Regions from separate parts of the Streptomyces sp. NPDC048436 genome, predicted to be linked through region 4. Evidence: riboswitches for the same ligand, from Rfam matches in the RefSeq annotation. Region 4 holds a riboswitch; each other region holds the start of a gene.
The links. Region 4 has a riboswitch for cobalamin ahead of ACGFX9_RS05670 (CbtB-domain containing protein). Riboswitches for the same ligand answer to the same signal wherever they lie in the genome.

Region 1 (7,257 bases), on a different contig from region 4:
AGAGCACGACCGTAACGAGGAGACCGACCGCGAAGAAGACCGCCGACCACCAGTACGCCGTCGAGTAACTCTCCATGGCTGACTGCGCCTTCACCGCCGGCGACGGCTGCCTGCCCACGAGATAGTCGGCCGCGGCGCTGGTCGCAAGGGAGTTGAGCAGGGCGGTGCCGATCGAACCACCCACCTGCTGGCTGGTGTTGACCATCGCCGACGCCACTCCCGCGTCGTGCGAGGCGACACCCGCCGTCGCCATGCTCATCGCGGGTGCGAAGACCAGACCCAGACCGAGGCCGGCCACGAGCAGCGGCGGCAGCACATGTGCCGCGTACCCGCTGTGCACGTCGAGGGCGGTGAGCCAGGCCATCGCGGCCGCCGCGAGGCCCATGCCGAGCGGCACGATCGGCTTCGCGCCGAACCGCGGCACGAGCCAGTTGGTCGTGACGACCGAGATGACCACCATCACGCCGACCATCGGCAGGAACGCGAGACCGGTCTTCACGGGCGTGTAGCCGAGGATCTGCTGGAGGTAGTAGGTCAGGAACAGGAAGACACCGAACATGCCCGCGCCGGAGATGAACATCGCGAGGAACGACGCCGCGCGGTCCCGGTCGAGCACCACCCGCAGCGGCAGCAGCGGATGCGAGGCCCGCGTCTGCCACCAGGCGAACGCCGCCAGCAGGACGGCGCCGACCACCAGGAAACCCCAGGTGTCGACATCGCTCCAGGCATGCGTCTCGGCGTTCGAGAAGCCGTAGACGATGCAGAACAGGCCCGCGGAGACCAGCACCGTTCCGGGGACGTCCAGCTTCGGCCGGTCCGCAGGCCTGCCGCCGTGCAGCAGCCGGGCGCCGCCCAGCATGGCGAGGACCGCGAAGATCAGGTTCACGTACAGGCACCAGCGCCAGTCCAGGTACTCGGTCAGTACGCCGCCCAGGAGCAGGCCGACCGCGCCGCCCGCGCCCGCGATGGCGCCGTAGATGCCGAACGCCTTGGCGCGTTCTTTGGGGTCCGTGAACGTCGTGGTGAGCAGGGACAGCGCGGCGGGCGCCAGGAGCGCCCCGAACACGCCCTGCAGCGCGCGGGCCAGCACCAGCATGGTGAAGCTCGTCGCCGCACCGCCGAGCGCCGAGGCCAGCGCGAATCCGCCGAGTCCGGCGAGGAAGACGACCTTGCGGCCCACCAGGTCGGCGATCCGGCCGCCGAGGAGCAGCAGGCTGCCGAAGGCGAGTGCGTACGCCGTGACGATCCACTGGCGGTTGCCGTCGCTGAACCCGAGGTCCTGCTGGGCCGATGGCAGCGCGATGTTCACGATCGTCGCGTCGAGGACCACCATGAGCTGGGCGATCCCGACGACGCCGAGGATCAGCCAGCGGTGCTCGTGCCGCCCGCCGCTCTGTGGTGGGGCGGCGGAGGCCGTGGGGCCGGTGGCCTGCACGGCTTCGAAGGGCTCCGGCGCGGGTGAGCGGTCCATCGGTGGCCTCCAGACACCCCCGGTCGCACAAGGCCCCCGTCACACCGTAGGCGCGCCTCCCCGAGCCCGCGACCGGGGCCCGGTGGGGCCCCGTACCCGCTACGGCTAGGCTGACCCCGCAGCTGGTTCGCCCCGTCCGCCAGGCGGGATGCGTCGCAAGAGGGAACCCGGTGGGAATCCGGGACTGCCCCGCAGCGGTGAGTGGGAACGAACGCCGTCACCCGCACTGGATCCGGTCCCCGGGTCCGGGAAGCGACGGCCAGTAGATGCCTGACGCGCACGCCTTCACATGAGGCGTACGCGGCCTGGCCCGCCCACGAGTCCGAAGACCTGCCACCTGCCCGCACGCCACCACGGCGCGCGGTAACTCGGTGACCTCGAGGGCGGGTCGGCGGACCAGGCAGGGTGCTCGGCATCCGTGTCTGTGCTGTCCCTTCGCGTCCTCGTGCGGCATCGAGTCCGACCGCTCGACTCGCGAAGGAGAGTTGACGTGACTGACCCCACGCCCACCGCACGGCCCGTCGCCACAACCACCGCACGGCCTCTCGCCACGGTCCACGGCTACCCCCGGCAGGGCCCCGACCGGCAGTTGAAGAAGGCCATCGAGGGCTACTGGTCCGGCCGCACCACCGCCGGCGCCCTGCACGAGACCGCGGCCCGCCTGCGCCGCGACACCTGGCGTCTGCTCGCCGACGCCGGGATCGGCGAAGTGCCCACCGGTGACTTCTCGCTCTACGACCACGTCCTAGACGCGTCCGTGATGCTCGGTGCGATCCCCGACCGGCACCGCGAAGCCGTCGAAACCGACCCGCTCGACGGGTACTTCGCCATGGCGCGCGGCACGCAGGAGGCGGCGCCGCTCGAAATGACGAAGTGGTTCGACACCAACTACCACTATCTGGTCCCCGAGTTGGGCCCGGACACCGTGTTCCGCGCCGACTCGGGCAAGCAGGTGCGGGAGTTCACCGAGGCGCGCGCCCTGGGTCTGACGGCCCGGCCCGTCCTCGTCGGCCCCGTCACGTTCCTGCTCCTGGCCAAGCCCGCCGCGGGCGTCGACCCCGGCTTCGAACCGCTGACGCTGCTCGACCGGCTGCTTCCGGTGTACGCCGAGGTCCTCGCCGATCTGCGCGCGGCGGGCGCCGACTGGGTCCAGCTCGACGAACCCGCCCTGGTGCAGGACCAGCCCGCGTCCGTGCTGAGCGCCACCGGCCGCGCCTACCGCGACCTCGGCGCACTCACCGACCGGCCCAAGCTGCTCGTCGCCTCCTACTTCGACCGGCTCGGCGCGGCCCTGCCCGTCCTCGCCCAAGCACCCGTGGAGGGCCTGGCCCTGGACTTCACGGGCCCGGCCGCCGCCCACCTCGACGCGCTGGCCGCGGCGGGCGGACTGCCCGGCAAGCGCCTCGTCGCGGGTGTCGTCGACGGACGCAACGTATGGATCAACGACCTGGAGCGGTCCCTGTCGACGCTCGCCACCCTGCTCGGCCTCGCCGACCGCGTGGACGTGGCGCCCTCCTGCTCCCTGCTGCACGTCCCGCTGGACGCCGCCGCCGAGCGCGACCTCGATCCGCAGGTGGCCCGCTGGCTCGCCTTCGCCCGGCAGAAGACCGACGAAGTCGTCACGCTGACCAGGGGCCTTGGCGGCGGAGCCGACGCGATCGCGCCCCAACTTGCAGCGAACAAGGCGGCGTTGGCGTCTCGCGCCGGATCCGCCCTCACCCACGACCCGGCCGTACGCGCCCGCTGCGCCGCCGTCACCGCCGAGGACACCCGCCGACCCCAGGCCTACGAGCAGCGCGCGGCGGCCCAGCACACCCGCCTGGGCCTTCCGCCGCTGCCCACGACCACCATCGGCTCCTTCCCGCAGACCACCGAACTGCGCACCGCGCGCGCCGACTTGCGGGCGGGGCGGATCGACGCGGCGGCCTACGAGGAGCGGATCGCCGCGGAGATCCGCGAAGTCGTGGCGTTCCAGGAGAAGGCGGGCCTCGACGTCCTGGTCCACGGGGAGCCCGAACGCAACGACATGGTGCAGTACTTCGCCGAGCAACTCACCGGCTATCTGGCCACCCGGCACGGCTGGGTCCAGTCGTACGGCACCCGCTATGTGCGGCCGCCGGTCCTGGCGGGCGACATCTCGCGGCCGAAGCCGATGACGGTGCGCTGGACCTCGTATGCCCGCTCGCTCACGGACCGTCCCGTCAAGGGCATGCTGACCGGGCCCGTGACCATGCTGGCCTGGTCGTTCGTACGGGACGACCAGCCGCTCGGCGAGACGGCACGGCAGGTCGCGCTCGCCCTGCGGGACGAGGTCGGCGACCTGGAGGCCGCCGACACCGCCGTCATCCAGGTCGACGAACCCGCCCTGCGCGAGACGCTGCCCCTGCGGGGCGAGGACCGGCCCGCGTATCTGGCGTGGGCCACGGAGGCCTTCCGGATCGCGACCTCGGGGGTCCGCGCCGACACGCAGATCCACACGCACATGTGCTACGCGGAGTTCGGTGAGATCCTCGCCGCCATCGAGGATCTCGACGCCGATGTGATCAGCCTGGAGGCCGCGCGGTCGCGGATGCAGATCGCCGACGAGCTGGCCGAGGCGCGCTATCCGCGTGAGGTCGGCCCCGGGGTGTACGACATCCATGCCCCGCGTGTACCGGCCGAGCGTGAGCTGACCGACCTGATCGACCGCGCCCTGAAGGCCGTGCCGAGCGGGCGGCTGTGGATCAACCCGGACTGCGGTCTGAAGACGCGGGGCTGGGACGAGGTCCGTCCCGCCCTGGAGCGGATGACGGCCGCCGCGCGCAGGGTGCGGGGCAACCTTCCCGCCGAGGGGTAGCGGAATCGGCCCCGCCGGAAGCGTGATGCGCGCTTCGCGCTTCCGGCGGGGGCTTCGTTCAGCCCTGCTGCTGGACGATGTTGACCATCCAGGGGATGCCGAAGCGGTCCGTGCACATGCCGAACACGTCGCCCCACATCTGCTTCTCCAGGGGCACGGAGACCGAGCCGTCGGCGGACAGCTTCTCCCAGTAGCCGCGCAGCTCGGCGTCGTCGTCGCCGCTCAGGCTCACCGAGAAGTTGTTGCCCGGGGTGTGCTCCGTGCCCGGCGGGTTGTCGGCGCCCATCAGGGTGAAGCCGCTCGGGGTCTCCAGCATGGCGTGCATGATCTTGTCGGCGTCCGGAGTGCCCTGGTGGCCGGCTTCACCGTAGGTGTTGAGGTTCAGCGTGCCGCCGAGAACCTCCTTGTAGAACTCCATCGCCTGCCGGGCGTCGCCGTCGAAGCTGACGTAGGGGTTGAGGCGCGAGGCCATGAAAACCTCCCAAAATGGGGTAATGCTCAGGTGCGCGCACAGTAGCGCGAGGCACTGACAACGGCCTGCCGAGGCGTCCTTTGCATGCGGGCGTCCCTTGCGTGCCCCTTGCACGCGCTTTGTCGCGCCCGGTTATTCAATCTTCATCAAATCCGGTCCGGCATGCGGACGGACCTCTTGTGTGCGGACTGTATGCGAAATACGTTCTGCCGTATTCCTTGATCGTCCACGATCAGCCCGGAACCACTGGCGGAGGTACTTCCCCGTGCGCCGAAAAGCGGTTGCCCTCGCGGCAGTTGCCCTGGTGATGTCCACGACCGCGGCCTGCGGCTCCTTGCAGTCATCGGCCACCGAGGTCGGCGGTGAGCGCATGACCGACGACCGTCCCGTCCGGGACGGCGGCACCCTCACCGTCGCCCTCAACGCCGACCCGGACAAGCTCGATCCGACCCTCGCGCAGACGCTCGTGGGCCGCACCGTCTTCGCCGGGATGTGCGAGAAGCTCTACGACATCGACGAGCACGGGACCGTGATCCCGCAGCTCGCCACCGCCCTGCCCAAGACGTCGAAGGACGGCCGCACCGTCACCATCGGCCTGCGCAAGGGCCTGACATTCAGCGACGGCACGAAGCTGGACGCGGCGGCCGTCGTCACCTCGCTGCACCGGCACCGTGACCTCCCCGGGTCGGCGCGCGCCACCGAACTCGCCCCGCTCACCAAGGCGGAGGCGACCGGGACGTACACGGTGAAGCTCACGCTCAAGCAGGCCTACGTCCCGCTCACGGCCGTCCTCGCGGACCGCTCCGGGATGGTGATGTCACCCACCGCGCTCAAGAAGTACGGCAAGAACTTCACCAACCACCCCTCCTGCGTGGGCCCGTTCAAGTACGTCGAACGCGTCGGCGGCGACCGCATCGTGCTCGCCAAGGACCCCCACTACTACGCGGCCGATCAGGTCCACCTCGACAAGGTGATCTACAAGCCGATCCCCGACGGCAACGTCCGGCTCGCCAACCTGCGCTCCGGCGACATCCAGGTCGGCGACCAGATGACACCCGTCGACGTCCGCAGCGCCCTGACCGAGCCCGGCCTCCAGCTCTTCAACTCGCCCTCGCTGGGCTACCAGGGCATCGGCCTCAACGTAGGAAACGTGAAGGGGCTCGGGGAGAAGCCGGGGCGCGTCGACACGCCTCTCGCGCGCGAACCGCGGGTCCGTGAGGCGTTCGAGCTCGCCATCGACCGCGATCTGATCAACAAGGTCGTCTTCCAGGGCATGTACGAGCCCGCCTGCGGCCCCGTATCTCCCGAGTCCGCCATCGCGCCGGGCGTCAAGGCGTCCGCCTGCCCCAAGCGGGACGTCGCCAAGGCCAGGCGGCTCCTCAAGGAGGCCAGGGTGAAGACCCCGGTCCGCATCGAGCTGAAGGTGTCCACCACGCCCGAATCCAGCCGTCTCGGGCAGGTCGTGCAGGCCATGACCAAGGAAGCCGGGTTCGCCGTCACGCTGCGGCCCACCGAGTACGCCACGATGCTCGAAGAGACCGACTCCGGGCAGTACGACGCCTTCACCAGCGGCTGGTCGGGACGGCTCGACCCGGACGGCAACATCGCCAGCTTCCTGCAGACGCGCGGCGCGATGAACGCCTACGGACTCTCGGACCCGGACATCGACCGGCTCGTCGAACGCGGCCGAGCCGAGGCCGACCCGGACGAACGCGCCAAGATATACGGCGAGTTGACCGAGCGCGCCAACGAGCGACGCGGCCTCATCTACCTCTACCGGCAGAAGAACTACATCGTCACCGGCAAGGACGTCGCGGGCGTCCGCGTCTACGGAGACGGCCTGGTCCGCGTCTCGACTGCGGGGTACGCCCGATGAGCCTGAGCCCCTCGCGCGTGCGCTCCCCGCGCCTGAGCCCCATGACGTCCTATCTGCTCACCCGGATCCGGCAGTCCCTCATCACGCTCGTCCTGGTCAGCATCGTCGTCTTCGCCGGTATCCGCGCGCTGCCCGGCGACCCGGCGCTCGCGCTGGCAGGCGAGGAACGCAGCCCCGAGGCGCTCGCCGCGATCCGGTCGAGCTACGGCCTCGACGACAACATCGTCATCCAGTACGGGCGGTTCATCGGGCACGCGATCACCGGCGACCTGGGGACCTCCTCGCGCACCGGCCTCCCCGTCGCCGACGCGATCACCGCGGCGCTGCCCATCACCCTCGAACTTGCCGCCCTCTCCCTCCTCCTGGCGGTCGTCGTCGGCATCGGCGCGGGCATCGTCGCCGCCGTCCGGCGCGGAAAGCCCGAGGAGTGGCTGGCCAACGCCCTCGCCCTGCTCGGGCTCTCCATCCCCACCTTCTGGCTCGGCATCGTCCTCGTCCTCGGATTCGCCATCGCGATCCCGGTCTTCTCGGCCTCCGGATACGTTCCCTTCGCCGCCGACCCGCTCGACAACCTGCGCCGCATGGTGCTGCCCGCGATCGTC
Region 2 (7,257 bases), 750 kb from region 4:
GATTCCTCCAGGTCGTTGCGGTACGTCGTGTTGTCCGCGTCGAAGACGGCGTACGCGCCCTTGTGACCGTTCTTCGCGATGACCTTGCCCAGCTTCGTCGCGACCGGCTTGGGCCAGTGCGGCAGCTCGGTGGCGGTCTTCGCGGCGGTTTTCGCGGTTTTCGCGGAGGCGTCCGCCGCCGTGGCGTCCGTGCTCGGCCACAGGGCCGTCCCCGCGAGTACGGCCGCGGTGAGCGCGCCCGCCGTGCCGAGGACGGCGAGCTTGCCCTTTGCCTTTACTGCCATGGTTCTGCCCCCTGAGAGCGGTCTGCGCCCCGTCCGGAGCGGCGGGTCATCGTACGAGGTCGGGCCGCGGATTCCCATGATCGACGTCACCGGACGCGGGGGGCATGGGACGCCAGGGGGTGGGTAAGCACGTCAGGCAGCGCGGCCAGGGCAGCGCGGCAAGGTGTGCCCGCCGCATACTGGAAGGCATGGAGAGCGTCTCCCGGGAGTTCGTGCGGGCCTCCCCGCGGCTCGACGGCATGGTGGCGTCCGCGGTCGGCTACCGCACTACGGGGGAGCGGCCAGGACTGCACCGCGGCCTGCCGTCCCCGTACCTGACGCTGATCTTCTCGCTGGACGGTCCCGTCGTCACCGGGTCCACCCCCGAGCAGGCGGGCGGCGCGGGCGCGTCCCGCACGGACATCGTCCTCGGCGGCCTGCACCAGTCCCCGGCGTACGTCGTCAGGCCCGAGCACGAGGCGGGCATCCAGCTCGCCGTGCACCCGCTCGCCGCCCGCGCCCTGTTCGGCGTACCCGCGGCGGAACTGGCCCGCGACCTGGTGACACCCGGTGCCGATGTGATGGGGCGCCGCGCCACCGACGTACGGGAGCTGCTGTGCGAGCAGGAGACCTGGGAGGAGCGGTTCGCCTCCCTGTCCGCCTACTTGAGGCAGCGCGCGGCCGACTCCAGCGGGGCGGTGCGCCCCGAGGTCGCCGAGGCCTGGGCCTGGCTGGCCCGGCACCGGGGCGTGGGAACCCTGCGCGGGCTCTCCCGGCACGTGGCGCTCAGCGAGCGCCGCCTGACCACGCTCTTCCGCGCCGAGACGGGCCTGAGCCCCAAGCAGGCCGGCCGTCTGATGCGCTTCCAGCGCGCGCGGAACGCCGTCGTACGACCTGTCGCAGCGGGCGCCGCCCCCGACCTGGCCCGGATCGCCGCCGACTGCGGCTACTGCGACCACTCCCACCTGGTGCGGGACTTCCGGCAGTACACGGGGGTCAGCCCCAGCGGCTGGATGGCCGAAGAGTGCCGGAATATCCAAGCCGGGAGCCATGGCGGGGGCGAAGAGTAGGAGCCATGAACACAACCGAGAACATGAACGCGACCGAGAACCAGCAGCCTCAGCCGTCCGGCACGAACCGCGCTCCCGACGTCTGGCCGTCCCTCCAGGCCAACGACGCCCACGCCCTGATCGACTTCCTCGTCGGCACGGTCGGCTTCCTGCGCACCGCCGTCTACGAGGACGGCGACCGCGTGGCCCACGCGGAGCTGGACTGGCCCGAGGGTGGTGCCATCATGCTCGGCTCGTACGACGAGAAGTCCCAGGAGTGGTGCCTGAAGCCGGGCACCTTCGGGGCGTACGTCGTCACCGACCACGTGGACGACCTCTACCAGCGGCTCACCACCGCCGGGGTCAAGATCATCCGCGAGATCGAGGACCAGCCGTACGGCAGCCGGGAGTTCGGGATCGCCGACCCCGAGGGCAACAAGTGGTCGTTCGGCACGTATCGCGGTGCGCCGCGTCCGGAGCGGGGGGCGTAGCAGTAGGCGTAGGCCGCCCGGCAGGGTGTTCGAGGGTCGCGTGATAACTTGCGCAAGCCAGTCAAACCCACACCTGGGCCAGGGAATCCGGTGCGAATCCGGAACTGACGCGCAGCGGTGAGGGAGAACGGGCGGGGCCACGGCCACTGGGCGTCCACGGACGCCTGGGAAGGCGTCCCGCCCGGTCGATCCCCGAGTCCGAAGACCTGCTGGCACCTTCGCCCGCGCACCGAGCGGCGGAGGTGACGAAGCAGGCCAGGCTCCGCGTATGAGCCGTGAGACTCAAGGGATCGTGTGTCCTCCACAGCCCGTCGTGCACGCATGTCCGTTCTCCTCGCCGCGGCTGCGGCCCTCACCCTGACCTCCTGCGGCGGCGGCTCGTCGGCCACCTCCACGGCAAGCAAGAAGGTGGACGGCTATCCGCTGACCCTCACTTCCTGCGGCAAGAAGGCGGAGATCAAGGCGCCGCCCAAGCGGGCCGTCTCCCTGGACCAGGGCTCCACCGAGATCCTGCTCTCCCTGGGCCTCGCCGACCGCATGGCGGGCACCGGCACCTGGACCGACCCGGTGCTGGGGAGCCTGAGGAAGGACAACGCCAAGGTCGAGCGCCTCGCCGACCGATACCCCTCCTTCGAGAAGGTCCTCGCCCAGGAGCCGGACTTCGTCACCGCCTCCTTCCTGGCCACGGTCAGCAAGGGCGGCGTCGCCGATCGCGCCAAGTTCGCCGAACTCGGCGTACCCGCCTATGTCTCGCCCTCCGACTGCGCGGGCAAGGACAACAGCGGTGACGGCGACGGCAGCCGGGTCAAGACGCTGACGATGGACACGGTGTACGGCGAAGTGCGCGACCTGGCACGGGCGTTCGGCGTGCGGGAGCGGGGCGAACGGCTGGTGTCCGAGCTGAAGGGCCGGGTGGCGAAGGCGACGAAGGACATCCACGCCTCCGACGCGACGCTCCTCTACTGGTTCGCCAACTCCGACGCCCCCTACATAGCGGGCTGCTGCGGGGCCCCCGGCATCATCACCCGCGAACTGGGCGCGAAGAACGTCTTCGACGACACCCGCGAGGAGTGGCCCCAGATCAACTGGGAGACGGTGGCGGACCGCGACCCGGACGTCCTGGTCATCGGCGACCTCACCCGCAAGTCGCAGACGGCCGAGAGCGCGAAGAAGAAGATCGAGTTCCTGGAGTCCAACCCGGTCACGAAGAACCTGACCGCGGTGAAGAAGAAGCGGTACGTGCTGCTGAGCGGCCAGGCGATGAACCCGACGATCCGTACGGTTGACGGTGTGGAGCAAGTCGCGGACGCGTTGCGCGAGTTCGGTTTCGCCAAGTGAGGGGAGCCGCCCCGGGCGGCATACGTTCCGCCCTGCTCTGGACGGTGGCCCTGGCCGCCCTGGCCCTCTCCGTGGCGGTGGCTGTCACCATCGGCCCCGCGGACATCTCCGTACCGGACGTCTGGTCGGCGGTGGCGGCCCATCTCGGCTGGGGCGAGGCGGAGTTGACGCCGATCAGGGATGGCATCGTCTGGAACCTGCGGATGCCGCGCACGCTCCTCGCGGCGGTCTGCGGCGCGGGCCTCGCGGTCTGCGGAACCGTCCTCCAATCCCTCCTGCGCAACCCGCTCGCGGACCCCTTCGTACTCGGCGTCTCCTCGGGAGCGTCCACGGGGGCGGTCGCGATCGTGGTCCTGGGGGTCGGCGGGGGAGCGGTGTCGGTGTCGGCGGGGGCGTTCGCGGGGGCCGTCTGCTCCTTCGCGCTCGTGCTGCTGCTCAGCCACACGCTGGGCGGGAGCGCGGACAGGGTGGTGCTGTCAGGGGTGGCGGCGATGCAGCTGTTCTCCGCGCTCACCTCGTTCGTGATCCTCACGGCGGGCGACGCGGAGACGACGCGGGGGGTCCTGTTCTGGCTGCTCGGTTCGCTGAGCGGGGTGGGCTGGACGGACGTATGGCTGTGCGCGGCGGTCCTTGTCGGGGCCCTCACGATCTGCCTGACGCAGGCCCGCACCCTGGACGCGTTCGCGTTCGGCCAGGACGCGGCGGCGACGCTGGGCGTCCACGTGGCCCGCACCCGGCTGCTCCTGCTCTCCGTCACGGCCCTCCTGACGGCGGCGCTGGTCAGCAGCGCGGGAGCCATCGGCTTCGTGGGCCTGGTCCTGCCGCACGCGGCCCGCGCCCTGGTCGGCTCCGGGCACGCGCGCCTGCTCCCGGTGACGGCGCTGGCGGGCGCGGTGTTCCTGGTGTGGGTGGACACGCTGGCCCGTACGGTCCTCGACCCGCAGGAGGTCCCGGTGGGGGTCGTCACGTCCCTCATCGGGGTCCCGGCGTTCGTCCTGGTCCTCTACCGCACCCGGAAGACGACATGACCCCGCCGTACGCCGCCCCGGGCCTACGAGCCGACCGGGTGAGCAGAACAGCCGCCGGCCGCCTGATAGTCGACGGGGTGAGCCTGGCCCCGCCCCCGGGAGCGATGGTCGGCCTCCTGGGCCCCAACGGCTCGGGCAAGTCGACCCTCCTGCGCATCTTGGCGGGCGTCCTGGCCCCGACGTCGGGAGTGGTCACGCTGGACGGCGACCCACTGCGGGACGCGGGCCGCCGCAGGGTGGCACGAAGGGTGGCGGTGGTGGACCAGGACGCCACGACGCAGGTGGAGCTGACGGTGGAGGAGGTCGTACGCCTGGGCCGCATCCCGCACCGCAGGGCGTGGTCGCCGCCGACGACGGAGGACGAAGAGGCGGTAGGGGAGGCACTGACCCGCACAGGCCTGACTGACCGCGCAGCCCAGTCCTGGCACACCCTGTCGGGCGGCGAACGCCAACGGGTCCAAATAGCAAGGGCATTGGCCCAGACCCCCCGAGAACTACTCCTCGACGAACCCACCAACCACCTGGACATCCAACACCAACTGGACCTCCTCGCCTTGGTGGCGGACCTCCCCCTGACCAGCGTCATAGCCCTGCACGACCTCAACCTGGCGGCGATGTTCTGCGACCACGTGCTGGTACTGAGCGAGGGAACGGCGTACGCGTCGGGCACGCCGACGGAGGTGATCACGGAGGAACTGATAGCGAAGGTGTACGGGGTACGAGCACTGGTGACGCAACACCCGACGGAGCCCCACCCGTCGATCCGCTTCCTGCGCGGATAGGCCACAACTGGCCCACCCAGAACTGAGAACACAGGCTCCGAACCGCAATCCCCAAAACCAGATGACGGCGCGGACCCGGACTGCTGCAATAGAACCCCATGAATGCCTCACAGCAGCCGATCACGGGCAACGATGAAGCCGACCTGCGGGCGAGGATCGAACTGAACCTCGCCGAGCACGCCTGCCACCTCCACCGGCAGCTGGCGGACGCGGCGATCATCGAGGCGGATGACCTCCTGGTGGCCGACAGCGGCCTGGACGACGACACGTTCAACATCGTCGCGGCGGCCCGCTTCACCGAGGAATCCGCGCCGCGGCGCGTCTCCGAGACCGTCCAGAGGCTGACCGCCACCGGCCGCCCCTTCTCCTGGTGGGTGGGTCCGGCCTCGACGCCGGCGAACCTGGGCACACTCCTGGAGGCCGCCGGGATCAAGGCCGCGGAGACCGAGGCGGCAATGTGGAAGGACCTGAGCGGCACGCTGCCGGGGCCACGACGGGCCAACGGCCTGGACATCCGCAGGGTGACAAGCCGCGAGCAGCTCGCCGACTACGCCGCCGTACTGGCCGAGAACTGGGATCCGCCGTCCCCCACGGTCCTCCGCTTCTTCACCGAGACCGCGGAACAGGCCCTCGACGCCACCTGCCCGGCCCGCTACCTGGTCGGCTATGCGGCGGGCCGCCCGGTCTGCACGGCGGAGGTCTTCCTCCACGCGGGCGTGGCAGGCATCTACAACATCTCCACCCTCGCGACGCACCGCCGACGAGGCTACGGGAGCGCCATGACGCTCACGACGCTCCGGGCCGCGCGAGACGAGGGCTACGGGACGGCGGTCCTACAGGCCTCACCAGAAGGCGAGCCGGTCTACTGCCGGTTGGGCTTCAACATCTGCGGCCAGTTCACCGAGTACGCCATCGGCCACTGAGTCGCGGATGTACGGGGTACGGGCGGTGGTGACCACTCTCGCGGACGAGGATGCCTCCGGACGCGCGCCCTCGGTCCGGTGCCTGCACCGGTACTGCCGGACCGGGACGCGAAACGCCCCGCCCTCTCGGTACAGGAGAGGGCGGGGGTGCCTAGGCCCATCGCCGGAGTTTCCCGTCCTCGTCGTCCAACAGGCCGACAGCAGCCCGCAGTTGGGCCTCGCCTTCACCGGCGGTCAGTGACCGGAACGCGGGCGAGTCGGGGCTTCTCAGGCCAGTTCGAGACGATCGGCCAAGCCCGCATCGGTGAACGCCGATACGAGATCGTCGCGCCCCTCGGTGAAGTGCGCCCAGCTGTCGAAGTGGACGGGGACGACCCGGCGTGCGTCGAGGATCCGGGTGGCTTCGGCGGCCTGGACGCTGTCGAGGACCAGCAGTTCGCCGTCGAAGAGGAAGGGGAAGCGGGGCGCCCCGGCGAAGAGGATTGCGGTGTCCACCGGGCCGAAGCGGTCGGCTATGTCCTTGACCGCGGTGAGCGAGGCGTTGTCGCCGCTGACGTAGACCGTGGGCAGGCCGTCCCCGGTCAGTACGAACCCGACGACCTCCCCGACGACCCTTTCGACCTCCGCGCGCTCCCCGGGGCCATGGACGGCGGGCACGCCCGTCACGGTCACGCGGCCGCCGCCGGGCCGGTCGAGCTCGACGGACTCCCAGTCCTCCAGGCCCTTCACCCTGTCGCCCAGGCTGTCGCCGAGGCGGCTCCCACCACCGGGGGTGGTGAGGGTGAGCGGTACGTCGGCGAGCAGGGCCCGGCCGGAGGCGTCGAGGTTGTCGGGGTGCTCGTCGTGCGAGAGCAGGACCACGTCGACGGGGCCGAGGTCGGCGGGGGAGCCGGTGGCGGGCGCGGTCTTGGTCAGGCCGGTGCCGCCCGGCGCCGGGTAGTCGCCGGGTGCGTCGAAGGTGGGGTCGGTGAGGAACCTCAGTCCGCCGTACTCGAAGAGGGCGGTGGGGCCGCCGAAGACGCGGACGGGGAACTGGTTGTCGCTCGGGCCGGAAGCAGCCGGGGAAGCAGCGGGGGTAGCGGTCATGACGGAACACACCTCACGGATGGTAGTCGAGTTATCCGTGAGGAACCGTAGTCGTGTCTCACGGATGAAAGCAAGACGTACCATGAGGACCGTGAAGGAGACCGTGACCGCCGAGCCATCCGCACCGTCCGTACCAGGAGCGGCCGAGCCGCCATCCCCCGCGTCAGGAGCGCCCGAGCCGCCCGTGCCAGGGGCCCCCGAGCCGCTCCCCGCCCCCGCAGCGCCCGACCCGCCCCCACCCCCGCCACCCGCGCCCGGAGCCGGCCAATACCCCGCCCTGGACCTCGCCAACAGCGC
Region 3 (7,257 bases), 1.2 Mb from region 4:
GGCGAACCGGCCCGCGGCGACGGCGGCTGCGCCGCCCAGGAGGGCGGAGGTGACGGCGGTGACGGCGGTTGCTGTCGCTTTGGCTGGGCGCACCCGCCCAGTGTCCGGCCCTGGCAGGGGTACGGCCAGTGGGCGGTGCCCGCGGAGTGAAGTCCTCCCGGGGTCCTGAGGGGGCGCGGGGCCCGCCTCACCGCTGGCCGTAACCCCGCAGTCGGTCCTCCGCTTCCCTCAGCTGACCTGGGGACAGGAGGGTCGGGGTGTGGCCCGGGACCGCGCTGGCCGTCAGCCAGAGGCGGGACATCCACTCCAGCTGCGCGGTGCGGTCGTACGCCTGGTCGAGGGTGGTGCCGTAGGTGATGGTGCCGTGGTTCTGCAGCAGGCAGCCGGTGCGCTCCCTCAGGGCCCGGAGCATGTTCTCGGCCAACTCGTCCGATCCGTACGGCGCGTACCGGGCGACCCGGGCCGGACCGCCGAGGACGCCCGTCATGTAGTGGATGGGCGGGAGCTCAGGGACGAGGGTGGAGACGGCGGTGGCGTGCACCGCGTGGGTGTGGACCACGGCTTCGGCGTCGGTGGTGCGGTAGATCGCGAGATGCATGGGCAGTTCGCTGGTCGGGGTGAGGGTGCCGAAGAGCTGATTGCCGTCCGTGTCGACGCCGACCGCGTCCTTGGGCCTCAGCCGGTCGTACGGGACGCCGCTCGGGGTGACCAGGATCGTGTCGCCGACCTTCACCGAGACGTTGCCCGACGTGCCGACCACCAGGCCGTCCGTCACCGTCCTGCGGGCCGCCGCCACCAGCTCGCCCCACGCCTGCTCGATCCCGTCCTGCTGGATCGCGTCCCGCTCGGACCCGTCCTGCTCGATCCCGTCCTGCCGACCGCCACCCAGCTGCTCCGTCATGACGCGATCCTGTCACCCGCGGGCTGCGGCGCGGTGGTGCGGAGCTCATGCGTCGACAGCAGGTGATCAGGATCTCCTCAACGGATCGCCGCGTCGTCCGAACGGGGCTGCCCGTGGCTGGGGCAGGAGTCCCGGGCAGCCCCACAGAGCCTCTGGAAGCCCAGATTCCGGGGTTCGTGGCACCACTGCCGGCGATCTTCTCCAGAACCCCGGCACAACCGGAGTGGCGATGCCCCGGAACGGGTCACCGCACGGCCCGGCCCAGTTCACTTTCCGTTCACTCGGATTGCCTACGTTCCACTTGCCACTGACGTCCAACAGAAGCCTGGGTAAATGGAACACATCACGCTTCTCCTCGGGATCGTGATCGTTACCGCTCTCGTGTTCGACTTCACGAACGGTTTCCACGACACAGCCAACGCGATGGCCACCACCATCTCGACTGGCGCTCTCAAGCCCAAGACGGCGGTGGCCATGTCCGCCGTGCTGAACCTCGTCGGAGCCTTCCTCTCCGTCGAAGTCGCCAAAACGATCTCCGGCGGCATCGTCAACGAGGACGGACTGAAGACAGAGGTGATCTTCGCGGCCCTGGTCGGCGCGATTCTCTGGAATCTGCTGACCTGGTTGGTGGGCTTGCCCTCCAGTTCCTCCCACGCACTCTTCGGCGGCCTGATCGGCGCCGCGGTCATGTCGATGGGCTGGTCCTCGATCAACGGTGGCACGGTCGTCACCAAGATCCTGATCCCCGCTCTCGCCGCGCCCCTCGTCGCCGGTATCGCCGCGACGCTGGCCACGCGCCTGACGTACCGCATCGGCCGCAACACCGACGGCAGGGCGACCGCCAAGGGCTACCGCACCGGTCAGATCGCCTCCGCGGGCCTCGTCTCGCTGGCGCACGGCACGAACGACGCGCAGAAGACCATGGGCATCATCACGCTCGCCCTGATCACCGGCGGCGTCCTGAACCCCGGCGCCAACCCCCCGATGTGGGTCATCGTCTCGGCCGGCATCGCCATCGCGCTCGGCACCTACCTCGGTGGCTGGCGCATCATCCGCACCATGGGCAAGGGCCTCACGGACCTCGCGCCGCAGCAGGGCTTCGCCGCCCAGACCAGCGCCGCGACCGCGATCCTCGCCTCCTCGCACATCGGCTTCTCGCTCTCCACCACCCAGGTCTGCTCGGGCGCCGTGATGGGCGCGGGCCTCGGCCGCAAGGGCGGTGTGGTCCGCTGGTCCACCGCGACCCGCATGTTCGTCGCGTGGGGCCTCACCCTGCCGGCCGCCGGTCTGGTCGGCGCGGGCGCGGAGTTCCTCACCAAGCAGGGCCCCTGGGGCGTCGCGGCGACGGCCGCGCTCCTGGTGGGCGGCTCGGCCGTCATCTGGTCGCTGTCCCGCCGCAACTCCGTCGACCACACGAACGTCACGGACGACGAGGACGACGCCCTTGAGGCCGAGCCCGCCGGTGTCGTGACCACCGCGATCGCCGCCGTCACGCCGCCGCCCACCGGCCCGGTGCCGTCGAGCGACGTCGACCTCGTCAAGGCCACCATCCCGGCCCCGACCGGCTCTGTGGCGGATTCCGCCCGCGCCACGGTGTAAGGACAGATCACCATGAACATCGACTGGGCAGCTCTCAGCTCCGTCTTCGGAGTCAGCCTCGGCGTGACGGTGGCCCTGGTGGGCCTGTTCACCCTCGGCATCGTCGCCCTCTCCAAGCGCGACGCGGCGACGTCCGCCGCCACCGCTTCCGCGGGCAGCGCCCCGGCGGCGGCGCGCACGGGTGCGTACGCGTGCTTCGCGCTCTGCGCGGCGGCCGTGGCGTACGGGATCTATCTGATCGTCGCCTGACGACAGCTTTCGGGTCCACGTTTCGGGTGGGGTGCGGGACGCTTCGGCGGCCCGCACCCCGCTTTCGCGTGCGGGCCCTGTGTCAGGCGCGACGAGGGGCCCGGCGATGAGCCCGGCTGTGGGCCTCAGCACACTCTCCCGTCGCAGGTCAACGGCGAGTTGACGGGCCTTCGCGGGCCGTGGTGGACTGCCGGAGCCAATACGGCAGCAAGAGAGGAAGCCGGTGCGAATCCGGCGCGGTCCCGCCACTGTCATCGAGGAGCTGACTCCTCGGAAGCCAGGAACTCTCGCCGCCGATCACGTCGAACCAGGGCGCGGACACCCTGAGTGAGGACATATCGCCATGCGCGGCCGCCCGTTGCCGGACCAGTTCCCGAGCGTGAGCTCTCCTCACGGCACAGCGACCGGCTGAACCCATGTGTGCCGATCGCGACTTCGCGTACGGCGCCGCCGCCGGCCTCCTCGGTGATCTCTTCCTGGGCGATCCTCGCCGCGGGCATCCGGTCGCCGCGTTCGGCCGCGCCGCGAGTGCCGTCGAACGTGTGCTGTGGCGGGACCACCGCGGGTGGGGCGCCCTGCACACCGTGGTGTGCGCCGGGGGCGCTGCGGGCGCCGCCGTCCTGGCCTCTTCTCTTGTACGTGACTCGCGCGCCGCATCGCTCGCGCTGACCGCCGCCGCGACCTGGGCCGTGGTCGGCGGGACCTCGCTGGGGCGTGAGGCGCGGGCCATCGGCGGTGCGCTCGCCGCCGGGGACGTCGAGGTGGCGCGGGAGCGGCTGCCGCATCTGTGCGGGCGCGATCCGCAGGCCCTTGACGCCGATGGCATCGCGCGGGCCGTGGTCGAGTCCGTCGCCGAGAACACCTCCGATGCCGTGGTCGGCGCCCTGGTGTGGGGGGCTCTGGGGGGAGTTCCCGGTCTCGCGGGGTTCCGGGCCGTCAACACGCTGGACGCGATGGTCGGGCACAAGTCCGTGAAGTACCGGCGCTACGGGTGGGCTTCCGCGCGGCTCGACGACGTCATGGGATGGCCGGGGGCCCGGCTCACCGCCGTACTCGCGGCTGCCGCCGGTGACTCGCCGCGCGGCGCCCTGCGCGCCTGGCGGGGTGACGCGGCGAAGCATCCGAGCCCCAACGCCGGGCCCGTCGAGGCCGCCTTCGCGGGGGCGTTGGGCGTGCGGCTCGGGGGGAGCCTCTCCTACGCGGGGCGCATCGAGCACCGGCCCGTCCTGAACGCGGAAGGACGCGGCGTCGAAGTCGCGGACATCGAGCGTGCCGTGCGGTTGTCGCGGCGGGTCGGGGTGCTGGCCCTCGGGGTCGCCGCGGCCGTGAGCACCATGCGGAAAGGCAGGGCCTCATGAGTGGTGGACTGCTCGTCGCCGGAACCACCTCCGACGCGGGAAAGAGCGTCGTCACCGCCGGCATCTGCCGGTGGCTGGCCCGCAAGGGGGTCTCCGTCGCGCCCTTCAAGGCGCAGAACATGTCCCTCAACTCCTTCGTCACGCGTGAGGGCGCCGAGATCGGGCGCGCCCAGGCCATGCAGGCGCAGGCGGCCCGCGTCGAGCCGAGCCCGCTGATGAACCCCGTGCTGCTCAAGCCGGGCAGCGACCGCAGCAGCCAGGTCGTCCTCATGGGCAAGCCCGTGGGCGAGATGAGCGCCCGCGGCTACCACGGAGGGCGGCAGGAAGCGCTGCTCTCCACCGTCGTGGGATGCCTGGAGGAACTTCGGGGCAGCTATGACGCCGTGATCTGCGAAGGCGCGGGCAGTCCCGCCGAGATCAATCTGCGGCGTACGGACATCGTGAACATGGGGATCGCGCGGGCCGCCCGCTTCCCCGTCGTCGTCGTCGGCGACATCGACCGCGGCGGCGTCTTCGCCTCCTTCTTCGGGACCACCGCGCTGCTCAGTGCCGCGGACCAGGAGCTGATAGCCGGGTATCTCGTCAACAAGTTCCGGGGCGACGTCTCGCTGCTCGAACCGGGGCTCGACATGCTGCACGAGCTCACCGGGCGCCGGACGTTCGGTGTGCTGCCGTTCCAGCACGGCCTCGGCATCGACGAGGAGGACGGGCTCCGGGTCTCCCTGCGGGGCGCCGTGCGGGAGTCCGTGGTCGCTCCCCCGGTCGGCGATGACGTGCTGCGGGTCGCCGTCTGTGCCGTACCCCTGATGTCGAACTTCACGGACGTGGACGCGCTGGCCGCCGAACCGGGCGTCGTCGTGCGGTTCGTGGACCGGGCAGAGGAACTCGTCGACGCGGACCTCGTGATCGTGCCGGGGACGCGCGGGACCGTGTGCGCCCTGGAGTGGCTGCGCGAGCGTGGCCTCGCCGCCGCCCTCGCGCGACGCGCGGCCGAGGGACGTCCCGTGCTCGGGATCTGTGGCGGCTTCCAGGTGCTCGGCGAGCACATCGAGGACGACGTCGAGTCGCGGGCGGGAGCCGTGGAAGGGCTCGGGCTGCTGCCCGTGCGTGTCCGGTTCGCGCGCGAGAAGACCCTCGCGCGGCCGGTCGGCGAGGCCCTCGGTGAACCCGTCGAGGGATACGAGATCCATCACGGCGTCGCCCAAGTCCTGGGCGGGGAGCCGTTCTTGGACGGCTGCCGCGTCGGCGAGGTGTGGGGCACGCACTGGCACGGCTCCCTGGAGTCCGACGCGTTCCGGCGGCGCTTCCTCGCCGAGGTCGCCCGTGCGTCCGGCAGACGTTTCGTGCCCGCGCCCGACACCAGCTTCGGCGCGCTGCGCGAGGAGCAGCTCGACCTGCTCGGCGACCTGATCGAAGAACACGCGGACACGGACGCGCTGCTCAGCCTCATCGAGACCGGCGCACCCGCCGGTCTCCCCTTCATCGCACCGGGGGCACCCTCATGACCGTCCTGCTTCTGTCCACCGCCGACACGGATCTGCTCGCGGCCCGTGCCTGCGGCGCCCCGTACCGCATCGGCAACCCGACCCGGGTCGACGTGCAGGACGAGCTGCCCGCGCTCGTCGAGGACGCGGACATCGCCGTCGTACGCCTGCTCGGCGGCAAACGCGCCTGGGAGGACGGGCTCGCCGCGCTGAAGGCCGTCGGAATCCCGACGGTGCTGCTCGGCGGCGAGGCCGTGCCGGACGCGGAGCTGATGGCCGAGTCGAGCGTGCACGCGGGGTCCGTGGCGGAGGCGCTGCGGTATCTCGTCGAGGGCGGCCCGGAGAATCTGCGCGAGCTGGCGCGGTTCCTCAAGGAGGACGTCCTCGCGGCGGGACAGGCGCGGTCCGGTGACGCGCATGAGCGGCAGAGCGCCGAGCCGCGGAAGATGCCCGAGTACGGGGTGCACGGCGACCGCGCGTATGTCGAGGGCCGCCCGACGGTGGGCGTGCTCTTCTACCGGGCGCACCACCTCTCCGGGAACACCGGCTTCGTGGACACGCTGTGCGACGCGATCGAGGCGCGGGGCGCCAACGCCCTTGCCGTGTACTGCGGTTCGCTGCGCGGCGCCGACTCGGGCCTGTACGAGATCCTGGGGCGGGCGGACGCGCTGGTCGCCACCGTCCTCGCGGCGGGCGGCACGCACGCGTCGGGCGCGAGCGCGGGCGGCGACGAGGAGGCATGGGACATCGGCGCGCTCGCCGACCTCAACATCCCTGTCCTGCAAGGGCTTTGCCTGACCTCCTCGCGCGCCACGTGGGACGCGTCGGATGCCGCGCTGTCCCCCATGGACGCGGCCATGCAGGTGGCGATCCCCGAGTTCGACGGCCGCATCATCACCGTGCCGTTCTCCTTCAAGGAGCAGGGCCCCGATGACGTACCGGTGTACGTGGCCGACCCCGAGCGGGCTGCCCGCGTCGCCGGAATCGCCCTGCGTCACGCCCAGTTGAAGCACAAGCCGAACGCTGAGAAAAAGCTCGCGCTGGTCTTCACCGCGTACCCGACCAAGCACTCGCGCGTCGGCAACGCGGTCGGTCTCGACACCCCCGCGTCGGCGATCCGCGTCCTGGATTCGCTGCGGGACGCCGGGTACGTCGTCGAGGGCCACCCGGACAACGGTGACGAGCTGATCCACCGGCTCATCAACGCCGGTGGCCACGACGTCGAGTGGCTCACCGAGGAGCAGCTGGCCGCCGCCCCCGCGCGCGTGCCGCTCGCGGACTACCGGGCGTGGTTCGACACGCTGGCCCCGGAGCTGCGCGACTCCATGCTGGAGGCGTGGGGCGAGCCGCCCGGCAATCTGTACGTGGACGGCGACGACATCGTGCTCGCCTCCCTGCAGTTCGGGAACGTCGTCGTGATGATCCAGCCGCCGCGTGGCTTCGGCGAGAACCCGATCGCGATCTACCACGACCCCGACATGCCGCCCTCGCACCACTACATGGCGGCCTACCGCTGGCTGGAAATGTCCTTCGGCGCCGACGCGGTCGTCCACATGGGCAAGCACGGCACGATGGAGTGGCTGCCGGGCAAGGGCCTCGGCCTGAGCGGGGGTTGCGCCCCGGACGCGGTGCTCGGCGAGCTGCCGCTGATCTACCCCTTCATCGT
Region 4 (7,257 bases):
CCCAGAGGTAGGCGTCGACGAGCGGATCGTCGGTCTTGGTGGTGGGCGTCTCGCCCAGCGCGCGGCCCGGCGGGTTGCACCAGGCGTCCTTGCCCTTCGTGTACGGGCCGTTGCCGTTGCGCGCGGTGTCGATGACGAACGGCTTGTTGCCGATCTTCGCCGACAGCTTCTTGCCGAACTCCGTACTGGCCTCGGTCGTCTGGAAGTTGGAGACGTTGACCGAGAAGCCGTCGGCCTGCTCGACGCCCGACCACTTCAGGGGCTCCCAGAGCGAATCAGGGTTCTTCCAGCCCGCGTTGCCCGCGTCCAGATACACCTTGGTGTTCTTCAGGGACTTGAGCTTCCCGATGGCGCCCTTGAGGAGGTCGTAGCGCTCCTCGTGGAACTCCTCGGGCGTGCAGTTGTCGACCATGTGGAGCACCGCGTCGGGCTCCAGGATGACCGTGGCGCGGCGGTCGCCGATGCCCTTGGCCACCTGGTCGACGAACTCGCGGTAGGCGTTGCCGTCCGCAGCGCCGCCGCCGGAGTACTGACCGCAGTCGCGGTGCGGGATGTTGTAGAGGACCAACAGGGCGTCCCTGTCGGCCTTGTCGGCGGCCTCGGTGAAGCCGCGCGCCTGGTCCTCCGCGTTCTCCGGGATGATCCATTCCGGGACCGGCTGTTCGGCGATCTTGCGGATCAGTTCGGCGTCGTCCTTCTTGCCGTCCTTCTCGTACGAGGTGACCTGCTTGGCCGCGTTGCCCTCCGGGTTGACCCAGTAGGGGTCGGAGCCCTTCGGCTGCTGCTTGATCGGCTTCCCCGACGCTTCCTCCGAGCCCCCGTCATCGGAGGAGCACCCCGACAGCAGCAGCGCAGCCCCCGCAAACGCCGCCGCAGCCTTCACCCCCCTGGCCGCGATCCGATGACCGCGGCCGGTGCCTTTGTGGTACATCCACTCCCCCTTGGGCGCACTGTCCGATTCTCAATCCTGACATACGCACTCCCTGCCCACGAGGGCCGCCCGTCCGCTGCGAAGACCTGTAGGAGACCTGTTACAGCGCGGCGGCTGCGGGTAGACGCAGGGCGCGGGGTAAGGCCACCAGGGGAGAGATCATGCAGGATCGCACCTCCGAATTAAGGCTGGCCGAAGTCCTCGTGGAGGCCTCGGACACGCTTTCCGAAGATTTCGACCCCGAGCGCTACCTCAGGCGCGTCGCGGGCCACTGCGTGGAACTCCTGGAGGCCACGGCGGCGGGGGTGATGGTCAACGGCCACAGCAAGCTCTCCCCCGCGGCGAGCGGCCATCCCCGGCATCTGGCACTCGACCTGCTTGAGATCCAGCGGGAGGGCGGCCCCTGTGTGGAGAGCCTCGGTACGGGGCGGCCCGTGCCGCCCGTCCGGATCACCGCCGCCGAAACCGCCGCACGCTGGCCGGAGTTCACGGCGCGGGCCCGCGAGCACGGCATCGGCGCGACCTACGCGGTGCCGCTGCGGCAGCGCGATTCCATGCTGGGCGCGCTCAACGTCTTCGTACCCGAGGCGGCCCTGAACAGCCTGCCGGAGGGAGACTTGCGGATGGCGCAGACGATCGCCGACGCCACCGCGGTGGGGCTGCACAACCACCGCACCCTCAGGGAGTCCCGGACCCTGGCCACGCAGCTCCAGGGAGCTCTGACCAGCCGTATCCGCATCGAACAGGCCAAGGGCATGCTCGCCGAACGCTGGCACACCGACCTGGACGAGGCGTTCGACGTCCTACGGCGGTACGCGCGCAAGGAACGGCTGGTCATGGAGCTGGTCGCCACCGAAGTGGTCGAGGGCTCACTCGACGACGCGGCGCTGCGCGGCAGTTGGTCCGGGCCTGAGTAGCGGCCTCGCCGAGGACCGGCGCCACCTGCGGTGATCACGCAGAGGGAGCAGGTCACGACTTGGCGTCAATCGCCCTCTAGGCTCAGGCGCTCATCCGTTCTACAGTCGTCTCAACGGCCCAAGCCCCCGGCCTGATCGTCCATTTCGTATGCCGGAATGGCCCTGTGAACCTCCCGCGCCGGCGCCGGGTTACTCCCGCAGCCCGTGCGCGCGCGGTCGAGGACCAGCCCGGTCGACGGCTCCGGGGGGAGCGGGCCGCCGACCGGGCCGGGTTGCCCGCACCCCTGAGTGACACACGCCCTGTTGACAGTGTCCATCGCCAACTGGGACTCTCCGGGACGACAAGTCCATACATCGAGGCGACGGTTGACAGGAACCCGGTGCGATTCCGGGGCGGTCCCGCCACTGTGACCGCGTGCCGCAAGGCGCGCGGAAGTCAGGAACTGAGCTGTCGTCCTCCTGCGATGGGGCGTGGAAACCCCAGAAGGAGGCCCATCGGTATGTCAGTCCTCTCCGGGCACACCGCAGCACACACCGACAGCGTGGCGGCCCAGGCCGCCGCGACCCAGACCCGCGACTGGCTCATCGCGTCGGCCGCGGCCATTCTCGCGTTGATCGCGCTCTACGCGGTCTTCATCGACAACGGTTCGCTCATCTCGGCGACCGGCAGCTATCTGCACGAGTTCGCTCACGACGGCAGGCACCTCTTCGGTGCCCCGTGCCACTGACCGGGGACGGACCGAGCACCATGCCTTCCCCCTCGTCCTCACCTGTACTGCCCCTGCTCGGCCGGGGACTCGCGGCGGGAGGAGCGGCGGGCCTCGCGGCCGGTCTCTTCTCCCTGCTGCTCGCCGAGCCGCTGATGGACCGGGCGATCCGCGTCGAGGAGAAGCGTTCGGCCGCCGAGGAGCACGCGCACGGCGCCGCTCAGTCCGTGCAGCACCACGAGGAGCTCTTCACGCGCTCGACCCAGCACGCGGGCCTGGTCGTCGCCGCGGTCGTCGCGGGTCTGGCCCTCGGCATCCTCTTCGCCGTGGCGTACGCCCTGGTGCACCGCCGCGACCCGCGCTCGGCTCCGTGGCCGCGCGCCCTGACCTTCGCGGGAGCGGCCTTCCTCGCCGTCTCTCTGCTGCCCGGTCTGCGCTACCCGGCGAACCCGCCGGGCGTCGGCGACTCGGGCACGGTCGGCGACCGCCAGGCGATGTGGCTGGCGTCCGTCGCGATCGGCGTCCTCGGCATGTTCCTGGTCTGGCAGGTGTACGTACGCCTGGCACCCAGACCTCTGCCGGTGCGGCAGATCGCGGCGGCCCTCACGACGGTCGCCGTCCTCGCCGTGCTCTTCCTGCTGCCGGACAACCCGGACCCGGTGCCCGTCGACGCGACGCTCCTGTGGGACTTCCGCGTCCTGTCGGTCGCCTCGCAGGTCCTGCTCTGGGCCGTGTTCGCCGCGGTCTTCGGGGGCCTTGGCCTGCGGGCCGTCCGGGAAGGGGCCGCCGCCGGGGGCAGGGCCGTGGGCGCGAGCGCGGCGGGAGTGCCCTCGCGCCTCGGCGCCGCCCCTACGGCTCCACCCCAGTGAGGTAGGCGGACACCACCACGTTCGCCGAGTACGTCCGGGTCTCCCGGTCGAAGGTGCCGCCACAGGTGATCAGGCGGAGTTCGGCGCGGCCCTCCTCGTGGGGGCCGTACGCCTTCTGGGCGTCGAAGCGGTCGCGGCTGAGCACCTGGACGTCGTCCACGGTGAACACCGCGACCGAGCCGTCGTCCCGGGTGACGCGGACCTTCTCGCCGGGGCGCACCGCGCTGAGGTCGTAGAAGACCGCGGGGCGCGTCTCGGTGTCGACGTGGCCCACGAACAGCGACGTACCCGCCGCACCGGGGCGCGTCCCGCCGCCGTACCAGCCGACGGTGCCCGCCTGCGTGTAGGGCGGCGGATCGATGGCGCCGTCCCCGTCGAGGCCGCGGGCGACCACGGGCGCCCGCACCTTCACCGAGGGAACATCGACACGCTGCGGCTTCGCGGCGCTCAACGGCTTGTGCGCGTCCGGGAGTTCGACGGCGAACGGACGGCCCACCGCCGCGACGTCACCGGTCGTGGGCGCCGAGACACCACCGCCCACGTCAGTGATCTCGCTGCCCCACAGCCAGAGCCCGACGAGCACCAGCGCCCAGGCGATCCCGGTGAGGAATCGCCCGTGCCCTGTCTCCTTCTCCTGGCCCGGCTTCTGCTGGCCCGACATGTCGGTCGCCGCCCGTCACTCGGAGCGGCGCCGGCGGACGCTGCGCAGGGCGACGGCCACGGCCGCCACCCCGGCGAGCACCAGGCCGATCACCGCGTGCCGGGTGCCGGGCCCCGCCTCCTGGGTCTGCGTCGCCAGCCGCGCGGTGCCGCCGCCGCCCGCGTGGACCGGGGATACGGGGGCGGAGTGCTGCTGGACGACCTGCAAGGAGCCGACGCCCTGGTGGGGGTGGCCGTCACAGATGACGGTGATGTCGTACGTCCCCGCGATGTCGTTCTTGACCATGGCGGAGCCGTTCAGCGTGTACTTTTCGCCGTCCCGGCCGGTGAGCTTCGCTTCACCGTTGAACGCCCCGGACCCCGCGGACCCGGTCGTCCCGTCACAGCCTGAGACGCTCACCTCCACCTGGGCCCCGGGCGCGGCACTGGACGGGGTGACCGTGGCGTGCACTTTGCCCTGGTCATGGGCGTGGGCGGGCGTCGCCGCGGTGACGGGCAGCGCGGCCAGTACGGCGACCGCGGCTATCCCACGCAGGGTGAGTGGTTCTCTACGCATCGTGAACCTCCTCATACGAGGTTCACGCGCGCAGGGGTCCTTCGCATCTTGGTACGGGGTGAACGGGTGGGCGAGCGGGCCGAAAACGGGGCCTTTGCCCAGGTCAGACGGTCAGACCCGGTCGACGAGATCGGCGATGGAGTCCACGATGTTGGACGGCCGGAAGGGGTGCTGGTCGATGTCGGCACGAGTCGTGAGCCCCGTGAGCACCAGGAAGGTCTCCATCCCCGCTTCAAGACCGGCGAGGACATCCGTGTCCATGCGGTCACCGATCATCGCGCTCGTCTCGGAGTGCGCGCCGATGGCGTTCAGGCCGGTCCGCATCATCAGTGGATTCGGCTTCCCCGCGAAGTAGGGGTTCCGGCCTGTCGCCTTGGTGATCAGGGCCGCGACGGAGCCGGTTGCGGGCAGCGGCCCCTCGTTGGAGGGCCCGGTCTCGTCCGGGTTGGTGCAGATGAAGCGGGCCCCGCCGTTGATCAGACGTACGGCCTTGGTCATGGCCTCGAAGGAGTACGTGCGGGTCTCGCCGAGCACGACGTAATCCGGGTCGTGGTCCGTCAGGACGTACCCGATGTCGTGCAGGGCCGTGGTGAGCCCCGCCTCACCGATGACGTACGCGGTGCCGCCGGGCCGCTGGTCGTCCAGGAACTTCGCGGTGGCGAGCGCCGAGGTCCAGATGTTCTCGACCGGCACCTGGAGGCCCATGCGGTTGAGGCGGGCCTGGAGGTCACGCGCGGTGTAGATGGAGTTGTTCGTCAGGACCAGGAAGGGCTTGCCGGACTCCCTGAGCTTCTTGATGAACGCGTCGGCGCCGGGGATCGGGACACCCTCGTGAATGAGCACGCCGTCCATGTCGGTGAGCCACGATTCGATGGGCTTGCGCTCTGCCATGCGGTGCACTCCTGCGGTCAGCGGTCTGCAAGTCAACTGAAGGGGCGCCGGGACGACTGTGTGCCGACGCCCCACAGCCTAATCAGGATGCGGTGATCTTGACCCGGCCGGTGTACGCCCGCTGTCACCGTGGGCGGCGCGGAGTTCGCCCTTGTCGACCTTGTACGCGGCGTCGGTGCGGTCTTCCCATGTCTTCGGGGCTGGGGATCCTGCCCGCCGCCAGGGGCTCAGCGTCCTCGGCCGGCGCGCAGCCGCCGGGTGGCCACGACGAGGCCCCACCCTCCGGCGAAGAGAGCGGCGGCGACGGCTCCGGCTCCGAGCAGGGCGCGGGGGCCGGTCGCGGCGAGTTCATCGGCGTACGAGAAGCCGCCGGCGTCGGTGCGTTCGTGCCGCCCGCTGTCGCCGCGGCCGTATCCGTGCCCGCCCGGGTCGCTGCCGCCGTCCCGGCCCGCGTCCCGCGCGCCTCCGTCGTCGCGCTCGTCCCCGCTTGCGTCCCCGCTTCCGTCTTCGCTTCCTTCGACGTCGATGCCGAACGGGTAGTCGTCGGACTCGCCCACCCAGTCGCCGTCGTCGTCACGGCGCTGGACGACGGCGGCGGAGATGACGGCGTGCTCGGACCGGGCCGCGGAGGTGAAGGAGAGGCGGACCTTGGCGGTGAGGGTGTGCCCCGCCTTGACCCTGAACCCGGGGAACCCGTCGTCGAAGACACCGACGTTCTCGTCCCGGTCGGTCCGCTCGAAGCCCACCGGACGCCACCGTTCGCCGTCGTGGAAGTCCAGCTGAATCTGCCGGGGCAGCAGCTCGCGCTCCCGGTCGACGATGACGACTACGGGGTGGATGTCACCGCAGGTGCCACGGGTGGTGTTGGTCAACTTGAGGGACCATGTGCGGTAGCCGCCGCCGGCTTCGTAGGCGGCGGGCCCGCCCTTGATCCGGGTCCGGATGGGGAAACCGCCGCTGTCGGGGGCGGCGCAGGTGGGCTGCTGGGCCACGGGTTCGGCGGAGGCTTCAGCGGGGCTTGCGGCCTGTGCGCGCGTGAGTTGCGTGAGCTGCCGGGGTGGGGCGGCGGCCATAACGGCTACGTCCGTCGCGTCTGTCGCATCCGCCGCGCCCGTCGCGTCCGCCGTGTCCGCCGCGTCCGCCGTGTCTGTCGCGTCTGTCGCGCCGCAGGAGGCCGAGCCCAACGGCTCCCCCACCGCACACATCTGAGGGCCCATCGCAAACGCTGGACCCACTCCGCTCACGGTGGACGCGAGGGCGGCGGCGACGGCGGTGACGCCGGAGGCGAGAGAGCGGCGGAGTCGCATAAGGGGCCTTTGCTGAGCGCGGAGGGGCGGGAGCGGGGAGCGGGGGCCGTACGGAGCGGAGGCGGGGCGGGGGCGGGGCGGGGCAGCGGTATGCCACTTGCCGTGGGCGGCGACCATGCCACGCCCGCCCATGCCTACCGGCCCCGCCACGGCCCGGTACCGCCGACTGGACCGCGCAAGTCCGCCCTATCAGCCGACTTTCCGTTAATTGCGATTGCCGGAGGGGCGAGCGCGTAGGTGCCGACCGCGGAACACTCGACCGCCCCCGACTCCCGCCCCCGCTGCCGCCCTCGCTGCCGGACACCACCACCGACTCCTGCCACCAGGAGCTCCACCGCCTCCAGCTACCGCTACCCGGACACCCACCCACCCGGAAACGCCACATCCACATCCGCCCGGCCGAAGAGCGGGGCAAGGAC

Region 1: another riboswitch for cobalamin. It lies ahead of metE (5-methyltetrahydropteroyltriglutamate--homocysteine S-methyltransferase); the one in region 4 lies ahead of ACGFX9_RS05670 (CbtB-domain containing protein).
Region 2: another riboswitch for cobalamin. It lies ahead of ACGFX9_RS02390 (ABC transporter substrate-binding protein); the one in region 4 lies ahead of ACGFX9_RS05670 (CbtB-domain containing protein).
Region 3: another riboswitch for cobalamin. It lies ahead of ACGFX9_RS00335 (cobalamin biosynthesis protein); the one in region 4 lies ahead of ACGFX9_RS05670 (CbtB-domain containing protein).

What each region holds. Positions count from the first base shown of each region.
Region 1 covers NZ_JBICXP010000002.1:757,038-764,294, reverse strand. The annotation lists gene ACGFX9_RS09890 (MFS transporter) at 1-1,471, opposite strand, end outside; cobalamin riboswitch at 1,578-1,824, shown strand; gene metE (5-methyltetrahydropteroyltriglutamate--homocysteine S-methyltransferase) at 1,962-4,307, shown strand; gene ACGFX9_RS09880 (VOC family protein) at 4,366-4,779, opposite strand; gene ACGFX9_RS09875 (ABC transporter substrate-binding protein) at 5,045-6,655, shown strand; gene ACGFX9_RS09870 (ABC transporter permease) at 6,697-7,257, shown strand, end outside.
Region 2 covers NZ_JBICXP010000001.1:504,819-512,075, reverse strand. The annotation lists gene ACGFX9_RS02405 (haloacid dehalogenase-like hydrolase) at 1-284, opposite strand, end outside; gene ACGFX9_RS02400 (helix-turn-helix domain-containing protein) at 473-1,333, shown strand; gene ACGFX9_RS02395 (VOC family protein) at 1,339-1,803, shown strand; cobalamin riboswitch at 1,845-2,032, shown strand; gene ACGFX9_RS02390 (ABC transporter substrate-binding protein) at 2,125-3,141, shown strand; gene ACGFX9_RS02385 (FecCD family ABC transporter permease) at 3,138-4,169, shown strand; gene ACGFX9_RS02380 (ABC transporter ATP-binding protein) at 4,166-4,951, shown strand; gene ACGFX9_RS02375 (GNAT family N-acetyltransferase) at 5,107-5,874, shown strand; gene ACGFX9_RS02370 (MBL fold metallo-hydrolase) at 6,142-6,960, opposite strand; gene ACGFX9_RS02365 (CGNR zinc finger domain-containing protein) at 7,145-7,257, shown strand, end outside.
Region 3 covers NZ_JBICXP010000001.1:59,321-66,577, forward strand. The annotation lists gene ACGFX9_RS00315 (alpha/beta hydrolase) at 1-93, opposite strand, end outside; gene ACGFX9_RS00320 (class II aldolase/adducin family protein) at 188-901, opposite strand; gene ACGFX9_RS00325 (anion permease) at 1,235-2,500, shown strand; gene ACGFX9_RS00330 (hypothetical protein) at 2,513-2,749, shown strand; cobalamin riboswitch at 2,915-3,057, shown strand; gene ACGFX9_RS00335 (cobalamin biosynthesis protein) at 3,166-4,107, shown strand; gene ACGFX9_RS00340 (cobyric acid synthase) at 4,104-5,612, shown strand; gene cobN (cobaltochelatase subunit CobN) at 5,609-7,257, shown strand, end outside.
Region 4 covers NZ_JBICXP010000001.1:1,251,273-1,258,529, forward strand. The annotation lists gene ACGFX9_RS05660 (glycoside hydrolase family 6 protein) at 1-931, opposite strand, end outside; gene ACGFX9_RS05665 (ANTAR domain-containing protein) at 1,093-1,848, shown strand; cobalamin riboswitch at 2,195-2,316, shown strand; gene ACGFX9_RS05670 (CbtB-domain containing protein) at 2,349-2,576, shown strand; gene ACGFX9_RS05675 (CbtA family protein) at 2,597-3,424, shown strand; gene ACGFX9_RS05680 (class F sortase) at 3,405-4,085, opposite strand; gene ACGFX9_RS05685 (hypothetical protein) at 4,101-4,640, opposite strand; gene ACGFX9_RS05690 (HAD-IIA family hydrolase) at 4,752-5,531, opposite strand; gene ACGFX9_RS05695 (hypothetical protein) at 5,759-6,727, opposite strand; gene ACGFX9_RS05700 (ROK family protein) at 7,189-7,257, opposite strand, start outside.